DNA from 2 places in the Streptomyces sp. NPDC051636 genome. Region 2 is predicted to be linked to the other one. Evidence: predicted binding sites of a transcription regulator. Region 2 holds the regulator's gene; the other holds the start of a gene.
What was found. Region 2 encodes HspR, which represses chaperone genes until heat shock. Its sites were predicted from a motif close to TTGAGNNNNNNNNNCTCAA; they were not measured.

Region 1: the regulator HspR is predicted to act here: its motif matches at 1,980-1,998, upstream of lon (endopeptidase La).

The regions. Positions count from the first base shown of each region.
Region 1 covers NZ_JBITDA010000003.1:492,663-499,790, forward strand. The annotation lists gene ACIBBH_RS09295 (rhomboid-like protein) at 1-505, shown strand, start outside; partial or broken gene ACIBBH_RS09300 (sulfatase) at 904-1,104, opposite strand; partial or broken gene ACIBBH_RS09305 (hypothetical protein) at 1,226-1,699, opposite strand; gene lon (endopeptidase La) at 2,021-4,444, shown strand; gene ACIBBH_RS09315 (lysozyme) at 4,508-5,332, opposite strand; gene ACIBBH_RS09320 (MarR family winged helix-turn-helix transcriptional regulator) at 5,560-6,048, shown strand; gene ACIBBH_RS09325 (protein phosphatase 2C domain-containing protein) at 6,073-6,861, opposite strand.
Region 2 covers NZ_JBITDA010000017.1:78,810-85,937, reverse strand. The annotation lists gene ACIBBH_RS26850 (helix-turn-helix transcriptional regulator) at 1-18, shown strand, start outside; gene ACIBBH_RS26845 (LuxR C-terminal-related transcriptional regulator) at 655-1,698, opposite strand; gene ACIBBH_RS26840 (sugar ABC transporter substrate-binding protein) at 2,097-3,203, opposite strand; gene ACIBBH_RS26835 (hypothetical protein) at 3,556-3,762, shown strand; gene ACIBBH_RS26830 (heat shock protein transcriptional repressor HspR) at 3,818-4,270, opposite strand; gene dnaJ (molecular chaperone DnaJ) at 4,276-5,445, opposite strand; gene grpE (nucleotide exchange factor GrpE) at 5,485-6,156, opposite strand; gene dnaK (molecular chaperone DnaK) at 6,153-7,128, opposite strand, start outside.

The DNA of each region.
Region 1 (7,128 bases), on a different contig from region 2:
GGCCTCCAGCACGGACGTCGCCCACCTGCTGCGCACGCCCGTGCTGGTGCTGCCGGCGAGCGCGCTGTGGATCGCGGGCGGGATCCTGTCGCCGTACGCGCTCGGCTTCCTGCTCGTGCTCACCGCGCTGGAGCGACGGACGGGCGGGCTGCGCACCGCCGGGGTCTTCCTGCTCGGGCACATACTGGCCACTCTGGGCACCGAGGTGCCCGTCGGGCTCGCGGTCCTGGCCGGGCACCTGCCGGACAGTTCGCTGCACCGCCTGGACTACGGGATCAGCTTCGGCGTCGCGACCAGCGTCGGCGCCCTCGCCGGTCTGCTCACCCCGTGGCTGCGCTGGCCGCTGCTGGTGCTGGTCGGTGGGATGCTCGGGGCGGATCTGATCGCGTTCACCGACCCGATGACCAATTGGGGGCACCTGATCGCCCTGGCCGTAGGCGTGAGCACCTGGCCGCTGGTCAGGCGCTGGCAGTGGACCCGCACCGCGAAGCCCCGCACGCCCTGACTCTTCGCCGCCCCGGCCGCCGTCAGCCGACGTGCCGGCCCGGGTATGCCAAGGGCGCGCTTCTGCGCGGGACTGGCGCCGTACAGGTGGTTGGTCAGCTGGTAGGGGTCGGTGCGCGGGTCGTAGTACTCGCGGAAGAGGACCTCGCCGCGGCCCCTCGGCCGGCCGTCGTCGTCGAGGCGGTCCGGTAGTACTCGGTGTACTGCTCGGCCTTGCCGACGTACGTCGCCCAGGTGTGGATCGGCTGCTTGTCCTCCGAGGCCGCGGGCCGGCCAGGACAGGTGGAACGGCACCTCCGGGCTCGGCCGGTGCGGCACCGACTTGCGCAGCCAGCCGTGGTCGCCCCAGCACATGCCGTGGTCGCTGGTGAACAGCACCAGGGTGGTCTCCGACCGGCCGGGCGCGCGCAGCTTGTCGTGGAAGTCCCGCACGGCGTCGTCCACGGAGAGCGGCGTGCGCAACTGGCGGGTGCGCAGCGCCCGTCCCGCGGCGAAGGTGTGCCGCGCCGCGCGCGGGAACGGCGGCTTGTCGGCCTGGCCGGTCTCGAACACGGACGGGCGGCCCTGCCACTCGGGCACGCGCGCGTGGGCGTACTTCCGCTCCGGGACGTCGAACTCGTGCGCGCTGCGCGTGGCGACGTACGCGAACCAGGGCCGGGTGGTGCCAGTAGTCGAGGTACTTGCCGAACAGGCCCGTACGGTAACCGGCCTGGTGCAGCCGGCGCTGGACGGTGGTGCGCTGGTCCGGGTGACAGGGGTGGCGGGTGTCGAGGACGCCGTGGTCGCGGGCGTCGCGGCCCGACATGATCGAGGCGCGCGAGGGCGCGCACAGCGGCGTGTTGGTGTGCGCCAGCGCGAAGGTGACGCGGTGTCCGCCGAGCCAGTCGACGGTACGGCGGATGGCCCAGTCGGTGTCCTTGGGCTGGTCGCCGGTGAGCACCAGGAGCATGTTCGGGCGGGGGTCGGAGCGGCGCGCCCGGGCGGTGGAGCCCGTGCCGATGCCCGACGTACTCGACCTGGACGTACTCGACGGACTCGCCCTCGACGTACTCGTACTCGTCGGGGTCGACGAACCGTCACCGGCCCCCGCCGCCTTCGCGACCACCGGGATCGCCGCCCCGGCCGCCGCCACGGCGACCCCCGTGATGACCGCCCGCCTTCCGGGCCTGCGCCCGCGCTCCCCTGCCCCGCCCATGAGGCAGCCCCCGCCTCGCTCGGAACCGACTGGCAGTTTCGGCGGTTTCCTGTGCGTGCCGTTGCGGTGGTGCGGCGATGCCCTTGCGAAGACATGGCGGACGAGCAGGGACCGGGCGGCCTGGTTCCCGCCCGCCAGCCGGTCATCGGTACGGGGAATGCGGCGGCGCCCCGCAACCGCTTTTCGGAGGAGAACCGTAGCCGGAGGAGCGGCAGCTGCGGCCACTCGGTGATCGCTCAGAGCGAACACCCCTTGGGGAACAATGGAAGGCTCACGAGCATTGAGTCGGCATAGCTCAAGTTGACTGCCTAAGGGGAGATCATGACTGCTGAGTCCACGGCGTCCACACCGCTCACCCTGCCTGTGCTGCCGCTCGACGACGAGGTCGTGCTGCCCGGGATGGTGGTCCCGCTGGACCTGAGTGACTCCGAGGTGCGGGCCGCGGTGGAGGCCGCCCAGGCCGCCGCCCGGTCCGAGCCGGGGAAGCCCAAGGTGCTGCTGGTGCCGCGCATCGAGGGGACGTACGCCAAGACGGGTGTGCTGGGCACGGTCGAGCAGGTCGGCCGGCTCGCCGACGGCGACCCGGGCGCCCTGATCCGCGGCCGCGGCCGGGTGAGGATCGGCGCGGGGACCACCGGGCCGGGTGCGGCGCTGTGGGTCGAGGGCACGAGGATCGACGAGAGCGTGCCTGACCCGCTGCCGGGTCAGATCGCCGAACTCGTCAAGGAGTACAAGGCGCTCGCCACCAGCTGGCTGAAGAAGCGCGGCGCCTGGCAGGTCGTGGACCGCGTCCAGGCCATCGACGACGTCTCCGCGCTCGCCGACAACTCCGGCTACTCGCCGTTCCTGACCACCGACCAGAAGGTCGAACTGCTCGAGACCGCCGACCCGGTCGCCCGTCTGAAGCTCGCCACCCAGCAGCTGCGCGACCACCTCGCCGAGCAGGACGTCGCCGAGACCATCGCCAAGGACGTCCAGGAGGGCGTCGACAAGCAGCAGCGCGAATTCCTGCTGCGCCGCCAGCTGGAGGCCGTCCGCAAGGAACTGCGCGAGCTCAACGGCGAGAAGGACGGCGAGGAGTCCGACGACTACCGCGCCCGCGTCGAGGCCGCCGACCTGCCCGAGAAGGTCCGCGAGGCGGCCCTGAAGGAGGTCGACAAGCTGGAGCGGGCGAGTGACCAGTCGCCCGAGGGCAGCTGGATCCGCACCTGGCTCGACACCATCCTGGAACTGCCGTGGAACGAGCGGACCGAGGACGCGTACGACATCCGGGGCGCCAAGGCGATCCTGGACGCCGAACACGCGGGCCTGGAGGACGTCAAGGAGCGGATCACCGAGTACCTGGCGGTGCGCAAGCGGCGCGCCGACCGCGGCCTGGGCGTGATCGGCGGCCGGCGCGGCGGTGCCGTACTGGCCCTGGTGGGCCCGCCCGGCGTCGGCAAGACCTCGCTCGGCGAGTCCGTCGCGCACGCCATGGGCCGCAAGTTCGTCCGCGTCGCCCTCGGCGGCGTCCGCGACGAGGCGGAGATCCGCGGCCACCGGCGTACGTACGTCGGGGCGCTGCCCGGCCGGATCGTCCGCGCCGTCAAGGAGGCCGGTTCGATGAACCCGGTCGTGCTGCTGGACGAGATCGACAAGGTGGGATCGGACTTCCGCGGCGACCCCGCCGCCGCCCTCCTCGAAGTCCTGGACCCGGCCCAGAACCACACCTTCCGGGACCACTACCTGGAGGTGGAGCTGGACCTGTCGGACGTGGTCTTCCTGGCCACGGCCAACGTCCTGGAGGCCATCCCGGAGGCGCTGGCCGACCGCATGGAGATCGTCCGCCTGGACGGCTACACCGAGGACGAGAAGATCGTCATCGCCCGCGACCACCTGCTTCCGCGTCAGCTGGAGCGGGCGGGTCTGGACAGGGACGAGGTCAACCTCGAGGAGAGCGCGCTGCGCAAGCTGGCCGGCGAGTACACGCGCGAGGCGGGCGTGCGCAACCTGGAGCGGTCGATCGCCCGGCTGCTGCGCAAGGTCGCGGCCCGGCACGAACTGGGCGAGCGGGAGCTGCCGTTCACCGTCCGCGAAGGCGACCTGCGCGGCCTGATCGGCCGGCCGCACCACGTGCCCGAGTCCGCCCAGGACCCGGCCGAGCGCCGTACGGCCGTCCCCGGTGTCGCCACCGGCCTGGCGGTCACCGGGGCCGGCGGTGACGTCCTGTTCGTCGAGGCGTCCCTCGCGGACCCCGAGACGGGCGCGGCGGGCCTGGCGCTCACCGGTCAGCTGGGTGACGTGATGAAGGAGTCCGCGCAGATCGCGCTGAGCTTCCTGCGCAGCCACGGGGCCGAGCTCGAACTCCCGGTCGCCGATCTCAAGGACCGGGGCGTGCACATCCACTTCCCGGCGGGCGCGGTCCCCAAGGACGGCCCGAGCGCCGGCATCACGATGACGACGGCCCTGGCCTCGCTCCTGTCCGGCCGCCTGGTCCGCACGGACGTGGCGATGACCGGCGAGGTCTCCCTGACCGGCCGCGTCCTGCCCATCGGCGGCGTGAAGCAGAAGCTGCTCGCCGCGCACCGCGCCGGGGTGACCACCGTCATCATCCCCAAGCGCAACGAGCCCGACCTGGACGACGTCCCGGCCGAGGTGCTGGACAAGCTCGACGTCCACACCGTGACCGATGTCCGCCAGGTCCTGGAACTGGCCCTCGCGCCGGCCACCAGCGACGCGACGCCCGAGGTTCCCGTGGCGGCGTGACGGACGCCATGGGAAAGGGAAGGCCCGGGTTTCCTGAGGGAGGCCCGGGCCTTCGCCGTACGGTCAGCCGTTCGCGAGTGCCTGTACGCGGTCCAGCGCGCCGTTGAACTTGTCGTGATCCCCGACCGTCGGCCCGGACGAGGTGTACTGCCACATCGTGTAGTACGACCACCCCGCCGGCAGCGTCCCCACACCGGACGCGTACCGTGCGATCCACAGCGGATTCGCGGACGCGAAGCCGCCGTAGTTGCCGGTGCACTGCGTCCACCAGTTGGTGGCCGTGTAGATGACCGCGTCCCGGCCCGTACGCGCCTTGTACGTTTTCAGGAAGTCGGCGATCCAGCTGACCATCGCGCCGGCCGACTTGCCGTAACAGGCGGCGCCGTAGGGGTTCCACTCGATGTCGAGGACGCCGGGGAGGGTCTTGCCGTCCCTTGACCAGCCGCCGCCGTGGTCGGCGAAGTAGTTGGCCTGGGTGGCGCCGCTGGTGGTGTCCGGGGTGGCGAAGTGGTACGCGCCGCGGATCATGCCGATGTTGTAGGAGCCGTTGTACTGCTGGGTGAAGTACGGGTTCGTGTAGTACGTGCCTTCCGTCGCCTTTGTGTACGCCCACTTGACCCCACTGCTCCACAGGGTCGACCAGGCGACGTTGCCCTGGTAGGCGGAGACGTCGACGCCCTCGGTCTGGGTGGCGTCACCGGTGCTGGGGGTGCCGTCCTGGCCGTCGTGGGCCAGGACGCCGATGCCCATGTGGGCGGAGCCGCGGGTGGGGGTGCTCGCGGCGTGCGCGGTGGACAGGGACAGGGTGAGGGAGACGGCCGTGAGCAGGGCGGCCGCGAGGGCCGTGCGGGCGCGCGGGCGGGGGGAAGGGGGTCTGTGCGCGGGCATGACGTGCCTCCGGGATGAGGTGGGGGGAGGTGGGGAACCACGAATGACCCACTGGCGTGGGCATGCCACTAATTGCCTGCTGAAGAAGCTACGCACGTAGATGACGGCGTGGAAGGGGCTCCGGATGTCGCCGTTGGTCTACGCCTGCGAAATACTTGCGGAGCTGCGGCGATGACGAATTTCTGGCAGAAACTTTCAGGACCGGGAAACCGAGCAGAGGTGCTGACGTGCACGAGGACGCGAACGGCGGCGGACACCCCGCCGCCGAGGTGACGCCGAGCGGTGCGGACCAGGAGTTCCTGGCGCTGGAGCGCGAGTTGACGGTGCTTCTGCGGCGCGCCCGCGCCAACCAGGGGGAGATGGCCCGTGAGGTCCACCCGGACCTGGAACCGGCCGCGTACGGGCTCCTCGTCCGCCTCGACGAGCACGGCCGCCAGCGCGCCACGGAACTCGCCGCCTACATCGGCGTCGGCAAGGCCACCATGTCCCGCCAGCTGCGCGCCCTGGAGGAGCTCGGCCTCATCGCCCGCGAGCCGGATCCGGCGGACGGACGGGCCTGGCTGGTGACCCTGACGGATGAGGGCCGCGGCCGCGTGGGCAAGGTCCGCCTGGCCCGGCGGGCGCGGTACGTCAGCCAGCTCGCCCACTGGGACCGGCGGGAGGTCTCCGAGCTGGCCCGGCTGCTGCACGAGCTGAACCAGGTCATGGAGAAGTAGCGGCAGGTAGGAGCGGGCGCCGCCTCACAGCTCCACGTACGCCACCGTCGCGTCGTCGTGCGTCTTGCTGCGGCCGAGGAACGCCCGCTCCTCCCGGTCCGCCGCCTCCAGCCCCCGTATGCGGTCGACCAGGGACCGCGCGCCCTCCTTGCGCACGACGTCGAACAGGGCCGTCCAGTCGCCCTCGCGGAACTTCTCCACCCAGCGGGCCGCGCCGTCCGTCACCGCGGCCAGGGCGCGGACCTCGTGGCGGGGGAGGGCGCCGGTGACCGCGCGGGCGGCGACGGCGGGGTCCGCGGCGGCGGTGAAGAAGCCGCCCTCCTTGTTGCGGGCCTTAACGTCGCAGAGGGCGTCGGCGGCCAGCCAGGCGCGGGGGATTCGGGCGAGGCGGTCGTCCAGGACGGGGGTGACGGTGCCGTCGGGGGACTGCACGAGGAGGGCGGAGTCGGAGAGGACCAGGTGGTCGACGGTGTCCGGCGTCCAGCGGGCCAGGACCACCGTCGCCTGGGGCGTGCGCGGGTGAGAAAGGTCACAGGTGGCCACGTGTGCGTCGGCCGTTCGACGGATCGCCCGGGAGAGTACGTCCGTCAGCGTCAGATCCGGGCGCGAAACGGTCAGTTCGGTCAGTGCGCCGCCGAGGCGTGCGGTGAACCAGGGGACGGAATGCAGACAGCCCGTCCCGTCCCTCGGCGGGGTGACGCCGTCCAGGACGACCACGCAACCGCCCTGTCCGGAGGCTGGTAGCCCGACTGCGGCGAAGTCCTCGTTGGGGCGGGTCGCGTCACCGGGTTCCGAAACGAGTTCAGTTCGCATTCGGCCAATCTGCACGATCCCTTCACAAGTGCCGCCGAAGGCTGGCAACGTTCGCGGAATTCCCGCCTCCCCGCAGGTCAGACGCCTGTTTTGGGAGGGAATGGCGCACTCCGGGAAGGCGTGGTGGCGAATATTGCCAAAGCCCGCCGCCCGCGTCCAACCGGCCCGCCGCGCAAGGCCCCTGCACACGCCACTGGAACTTGCCCGCCAACTCTCCTCCGATGTTCACTCCTTTGGGTGGCGGGCCAGGTGATGCGCGACCACTGA
Region 2 (7,128 bases):
CGGGGACCCACGCGGTGATCCCGCGCCCGAGGCCGAAGCCGCCGTCCGCCTCCTGGACTTCGGCCTGCCGCGGCCGGCCGTCGCGGACGTGAGCCGACCGGAGCCGGTCGACCCGGCCGTCGTCCCGCACCAGATGCCGTGACCCGCGGAGGAACGCCGCACACGGGCAAAGCCGGGGATCCTCGAGCAGGGGGAGGAAACCGCGTGACCACGGCACCGCATCCGGAGCACGGCGTCGAGGAACTGTGCGCGGCAGGAGTGAAGCTGTACGAACGCGGCGCTGCGCGACGGACCCATACAGGCCGATGACGCCGTCGAGGTCCCCTGTCCGACCGACTGCGGCCTGCCGCACCCGGCGCGCGACGACCCCGGCCGGCTCGAACCGACCGCTCCCGCCGCGGCCCTGCGCCGGCTGCTGCGCGCCTCCACGGCGCGCATCGTCGACGGACACCACTCCCCATCGGCGGACACCGGGGTACTGCGGCTCCTCAGCGGCACGGTACGGATCAACCGGGCCATCACCGAGGCCATGGACGAGGCAACCGAGGAGTGCCTTTCCATCCAGCCGCGCGCCGGCCTCGTCGGCCCACGCGGCGAGACCGCGCACGACCGCGATCGAGCGCTGCTGGACCGCGGTCGCCCGGCCCGGGCAGCTCACCGCGCGCTCGGAGACTCCTGATCGGGAACGCCGGTCCCGTCCGGTGTACCGGTGCGCGGCGGCCCGTCCAGCCCCACCTGCGCGATCCGCACGCCCAGCTGCGTGCGGCTCACCGCGCCGAGCGTGTCCGACAGGCGGGCGATATGTGCCCGGCAGGTACGGACGCTGATGCCCAGCCGCTCGGCGATCACCGCGTCTTGGTGGCCCTCCGCGAGCAGTGCGGCGATGGACTGCTCGCGGTGCGAGATGCCCTCGATGCCCGTGTCGGGGAGCGGAGCGGTCAGCGGTATCGCCAGCCGCCACAGCCGCTCGAAGACGGTCACCAGGTACTCGACCACGGCCGGATGGCGCAGCTCCAAGGCCATCGTCCGCTCGGCGTTGGCGGGGATGAAGGCCACCGTGCGGTCGAAGAGGATCAGCCGGTCGATGACCTCGTCCAGGGTGCGGGCCTCGACGGCGTCACCCATCAGCTCCAGGTAGTTCAGCAGACCCTGCCCGTGCCGGGCCACGTGCGTGTACAGGTCGCGCATGCGCACGCCCCGGCCGCGCAGCGCCAGCGCCCGGTGCAGGCCCTCGGTCAGCTCCGCCTCGCGCCGGATGCCGCCGGGCTGCACCGTGAGCACCTCGGTGGTGCACGCCTCGGTCGCCTCGTCCATCGCGGCCTGGATGCGGGACAGCCCGTCCAGCACCCGGATGGCCGTGCCCTCGCCCGGAGCCGACAGCGCCTGCAACTGCCGCCCCAGACCGGCGTACCACTCGAAGGCGGCCACCGCCGACCCCACCCGCCGCTGACTCTTCCTGACCTCCTCATACACCCCGTGCAGTAGCCGGGTCATGACCTCCTGCGGGGGTGTCGGGACCAACCAGTCCATATCGTCCGGGTCCGGATGCAGCAGAGCCAACTCCAGCAGGCAGGGGACCTGCTTGACGTCCGTGCGCGGTACCCGCCCCCGGCGCACAGCACGGGAATACACGCGATCCCCGGCCCCGCACAGTCGGTCGGCACCGTGCGGATGCTCATCCGTCGCGTGCCCGGCCATCGCCCATTCCACCCCCGGTTTACTGCCACGTCCGCAGCGCAACTATGCGCGGCCCCGACCGGGTCCGCAACACGGCTCTCCGTGCCACGGCTGCCGCAAACCACCGGTATCGCCCTGTTTCTTCGGGCCTCCGCCCCTCTCACTGCAGCAAGCTGATGGTGGTGGATCCGGGCGCCACAGGTGCATCGTTGTACCCGCTTCCCCCGGGTGCCCCGGGCACCCGTACGGCCCCGGCGGGACGAGGCCGGGGCTTCCGGGTACCGGAGGATGCCCCGGTGCGGGTCGGCGGCCACCGCTCTGCCCCCGCCCTCGGGGGTGAACACCGGCGCGACGCCGCATTGACCCCACGCCCGTTCGCGGTCCGGCCGCGACAGGACCCGGCGCGCGGCCCGACTGGGCTACTTCAGGCCGATGGCCGCGCAGTCCGCCTTGTAGGCGGCAGTGCAGATGTCGTCCACGGTGTAGATGCCGTCCGCGATGACGGTGCTCTTGATGCTCTTCCGCGTCAGGGCGTTCACCGTGACCAGCTGCGCCGGGATGTCCTTGTCGGTGGGGCTGTCGACCCTGTCGCGGGTGAGCGCGTCGAACTGGATGTCATGGCCCTGGACCTTGGCGACGGCCATCTCGGCGGCGGCCTCGGCCTCGTCCGGGTAGGGCTTGTAGACGCTCATGTACTGCTCGCCGGAGACCACCCGCTGGACCGCCGCCAGCTCCGCGTCCTGCCCCGTGATGGGCGGCAGGTCGGTGACGCCCGCGTTGTTGAACGCCTTGACGATGCCGCCGGCCATGGCGTCGTTGGCGGAGTACACGGCGGCGATGTTGTCCTTGCCGATCGAGTTGATCGCCCTGGTCATGTTGGCCTGGGCGACGTCCGGGCTCCACTTGTCGGTGTCGAAGGACTCGGCGATGGTCACCTTGCCGCTGAGCTCGGAGAGCGCGCCCTCCTTGAACTGCTTGGCGTTGGGGTCGGTGGGCGAGCCGTTCACCATGACGATCTTGTCGGAGGAGTCCGCCTTGGAGCCCAGGGCCTCCAGCAGGGTGCGGGCCTGCACCTCGCCGACGAGTTCGTTGTCGAAGGAGACGTACCCGTCGATCGGGCCCTCGGCCAGCCGGTCGTAGGCGATGACCGGAATGCCCGCGTCCTTGGCCTTCTTCACGGTGGACGCGATGGCGTGCGAGTCGACGGCGTCGAGGATGATGACGTCGACCTTCTCGCCGATCATCTTCTCCATCTGGGAGACCTGCTTCTTCGAGTCGGCGCCGGCGTTGGCGTACTCGGTCCTGCCCTGCTTCCTGGTGAGCTCGGAGATCCTGTTCTTGATGTCGGGGTAGTCGAACTCCGCGTACCGCGTGTTCGTCTCCTCCGGCATCAGCACGCCCACCGTCATGTCGTTGCCCTTCGTCGGGCTCGCGTCACTCGGGTCCCCCGTCGCGTTCAGCACGCCGCAGCCGGCGAGCGAGAGGGTCATCGTGGATGCGGCCACGGATATGGCGATACGACGCATTCGGGGGCTCACTTCAGGTGCGTTCGGGACGTGGGGGCGCCTATGCCCCCCAGATGACTGAAAAGCCAACGCGGCGGCCACCACCGGCGTCAAGGCGAATCACTTAACGAGTGCGCAACGCCACGCTCCGCTGCCTCCCTGAAGGCCGGCGGAATCATCTCCAAACGACCTTTACGGACTCTCCGCCCCAAGGGAAGTTCATGCGCGGGCAAAGATCCGTACAACCAACTCGTTTCCTCCCGCGTCGTGATCACCGACGGAGCGAACGCCCGCCGACCCGTCGGACCGGCTCGGGCAAGAGGAACGAATAAAGCCAGCCAGACGTAAGACCGCCGCGACCGCGACCGGCGTCGTGTTCGCCACCGCCGGGGGTCTGCTAGGCGCCGCCGCCGCCGGTGGCGCCGGTCACCGGCAGGGCGCCCTGGCGTCCATGACGGGCACCTCCTACGAGGACAGCGGTGCCGCCAAGGGCACCACCCACTTCTACCGGGTGACCGCCCCGTACGCGGACGGCACCGAGTCCGCGCCCGGCGCCGACCGGGCGGCTCTGGCGCCCTGAGCACACGGAAGGGGCCCGGAGGAGTCTCCGGGCCCCTTTCGCGTACGCCTGCGCGTCAGTCCGCCGACTGCTGCCGCTTCGGCCGCCACACCACCAGCGCGCTGGTCTGCTGCACCTCCTGGTACGGGACCAGGTCCCGCCGGTAGGAGGCGTGGACGGCGGCCTCGCGCTGGCGCATCGCGGCCGCCGCGCCGTCCAGGGCCGCTTCCAGTTCCGCGACGCGGGACTGGAGGGCGGCGACCTGGTTCTCCAGTTCGATGATGCGCTTGATGCCGGCCAGGTTGATGCCCTCGTCCTGCGACAACTGCTGCACCTGCCGGAGCAGTTCGATGTCACGGGCCGAGTAACGGCGACCCCGGCCGGCGGTGCGGTCCGGCGAGACCAGGCCCAGACGGTCGTACTGGCGCAGCGTCTGCGGGTGGAGTCCGGAGAGCTGGGCCGCCACCGAGATGACGTAGACCGGGGTCTCCTCGGTCAGTTCATACGGGTTCCGTCGACGGCCGTCCATCACTCTCAAGCTCCCTTCGCAGCCTCGAACAGCTCCGCCCGCGGATCCTCGCCCGCGGTGGCCTCGCGATACGCCTCGAGCGCGTCACGAGCCTTCCCCGACAGGTCCTTCGGAACACTCACCTCGACGGTGACCAACAGGTCTCCGCGGGTGCCGTCCTTGCGCACCGCGCCCTTGCCCCGCGCCCGCATGGTGCGGCCGTTGGGCGTGCCCGGCGGCAGCTTCAGCGTGACGGCGGGGCCGCCGAGGGTCGGGACCCGGACCTCGCCGCCGAGGGCCGCCTCGGCGAACGTCACCGGGACGGTCACCGTGAGGTTGTCGCCCTTGCGGCCGAAGACCGGGTGCTCGCCGACGTGCACGACCACGTACAGGTCGCCCGCCGGGCCGCCCTGCTCGCCGGGCGCGCCCTTGCCACGCAGCCGGATCCGCTGCCCGTCGGTGACGCCGGCCGGGATGCGGACCTGCATGGTGCGGGAGGACTTGGCGCGGCCGCTGCCCTTGCACTCCAGGCAGGGGTGCTCGGCCATCAGGCCGCGGCCCTTGCAGTCGGGGCAGGGGTCGGTGAGGGAGAAGCCTCCCCCGGAACCCCGGGCCACCTGGCCGGTGCCGACGCAGGTCGGGCACACGCGCGGCGTGCCGTTCTTGTCGCCGGTGCCCGAACAGGCCTTGCACGGTGCCTGCGAGGACATCCTGAGCGGCACCGTGGCGCCCTCGATGGCCTCGGTGAAGCTCAGCGTGACCTCGGACTCGATGTCCTGGCCGCGCCGGGGCTGCGTCCGCGGGCCCGCGCCGCCGCCCCGGTTGAACAGGCCCCCGAAGACGTCACCGAGACCACCGCCGAAGCCACCTCCGGTCTGGGCGCCGCCTCCGAAGAGGTCGCCCAGGTCGAAGTTGAAGGAGCCGCCGCCGGCGCCCGGCCCCGGACGGAAGCCTCCGTTGCCGAAGAGGGCGCGGGCCTCGTCGTACTCCTTGCGCTTCTTGGGGTCACCCAGGACGTCGTTCGCCTCGGAGATCTCCTTGAAGCGCTCCTCTGCTTTGACGTTTCCCTTGTTGGCGTCCGGGTGGTACTCGCGGGCGAGTTTCCGGTACGCCTTCTTGATCTCGGCCTCGGTGGCGTCCTTGGGGACGCCGAGGACCTTGTAGTAGTCCTTCTCGATGAAGTCCTTGGTGCTCATCCCCGACGTCCCTCCTTTCCTGCCTCGTTGGTCTTGACGTCAGCCCTCCTCCGGGCCACCGCTCTCCTTGTCGTCGGCGTCGGCCGCCGGGGCCTCGTCGGCCCCCTCGGCCTTGACCGTCTGCGCGCCGGGCTGCGGCTCGGCCACGGCCACCCGCGCGGGGCGGATGGTGCGCTCGCCGATGCGATACCCGGGCTGCAGAATCGCCACGCACGTCGTCTCGGTGACGTCCGGCGCGTAGCTGTGCATCAGCGCCTCGTGGATCGTCGGGTCGAAGGGCTCGCCCTCCTTGCCGAACTGCTGCAGGCCCAGCTTGGCCGCGACGGTCTCCAGCGACTCGGCGACCGACTTGAAACCGCCGACGAGTTCGCCGTGTTCCCGCGCGCGGCCGATGTCGTCCAGCACGGGCAGGAGCTCGGTCAGGAGGTTCGCGATGGCGATCTCCTTGACCGCGATCCGGTCGCGCTCGACGCGGCGGCGGTAGTTCTGGTACTCGGCCTGGAGGCGCTGGAGGTCCGCGGTGCGCTCACCGAGCGCGGTGCGCACCTGGTCCAGCTGGGCCACCAGACCCGCTGTCTGGCTCGCGTCCCCGGCCGGGGCCGCCTGCTCCTCCGGGGAGGAGGGGGAGGCGGCCTTCGGCTCGGCGTCGTCAGGGGTGGCGCCGGAGGGGACGTCGGGCTTCTCCTCGAAGCCCGGGGTCTCCTCCGTCACGCGGCACCGTCCTTGCGCTCGTCGTCCACGATCTCGGCGTCCACGACGTCGTCGTCGGCCTTGGCCTCACCGGCACCGGCGGAGGCGCCACCGGCGGCCTGCGAAGCCTGGGCGTCGGCGTACATCGCCTGGCCCAGCTTCTGGGAGACGGCCGCGACCTTCTCCGTGGCGGAGCGGATCTCGGCAGTGTCCTCGCCCTTGAGGGCTTCCTTCAGCTCGGCGACGGCGGCCTCGACCTCGGTCTTGATCTCGCCGGGGACCTTGTCCTCGTTGTCCTTGAGGAACTTCTCGGTCTGGTAGACCAGCTGCTCGCCCTGGTTGCGGGTCTCGGCGGCCTCGCGACGCTTGTGGTCCTCCTCCGCGTAGCGCTCGGCCTCCTCGCGCATGCGGTCGACCTCTTCCTTCGGGAGCGAGGAGCCGCCGGTGACGGTCATCTTCTGCTCCTTGCCGGTGCCGAGGTCCTTCGCCGTGACGTGCATGATGCCGTTGGCGTCGATGTCGAAGGAGACCTCGATCTGCGGGACGCCGCGCGGCGCCGGGGGCAGACCGGTGAGCTCGAACATGCCGAGCTTCTTGTTGTAGGCCGCGATCTCGCGCTCGCCCTGGTAGACCTGGATCTGCACGGACGGCTGGTTGTCCTCGGCCGTGGTGAAGATCTCCGAACGCTTCGTCGGGATCGTCGTGTTGCGCTCGATCAGCTTGGTCATGATGCCGCCCTTGGTCTCGATACCGAGGGACAGCGGGGTGACGTCGAGGAGCAGGACGTCCTTGACCTCGCCCTTGAGGACACCGGCCTGGAGCGAGGCGCCGATGGCGACGACCTCGTCCGGGTTGACGCCCTTGTTGGCCTCCTTGCCGCCGGTGAGCTCCTTGACGAGCTCGGCCACGGCGGGCATACGGGTGGAGCCACCGACGAGGACGACGTGGTCGATCTCGTTGATGGAGATGCCGGCGTCCTTGATGACGTTGTGG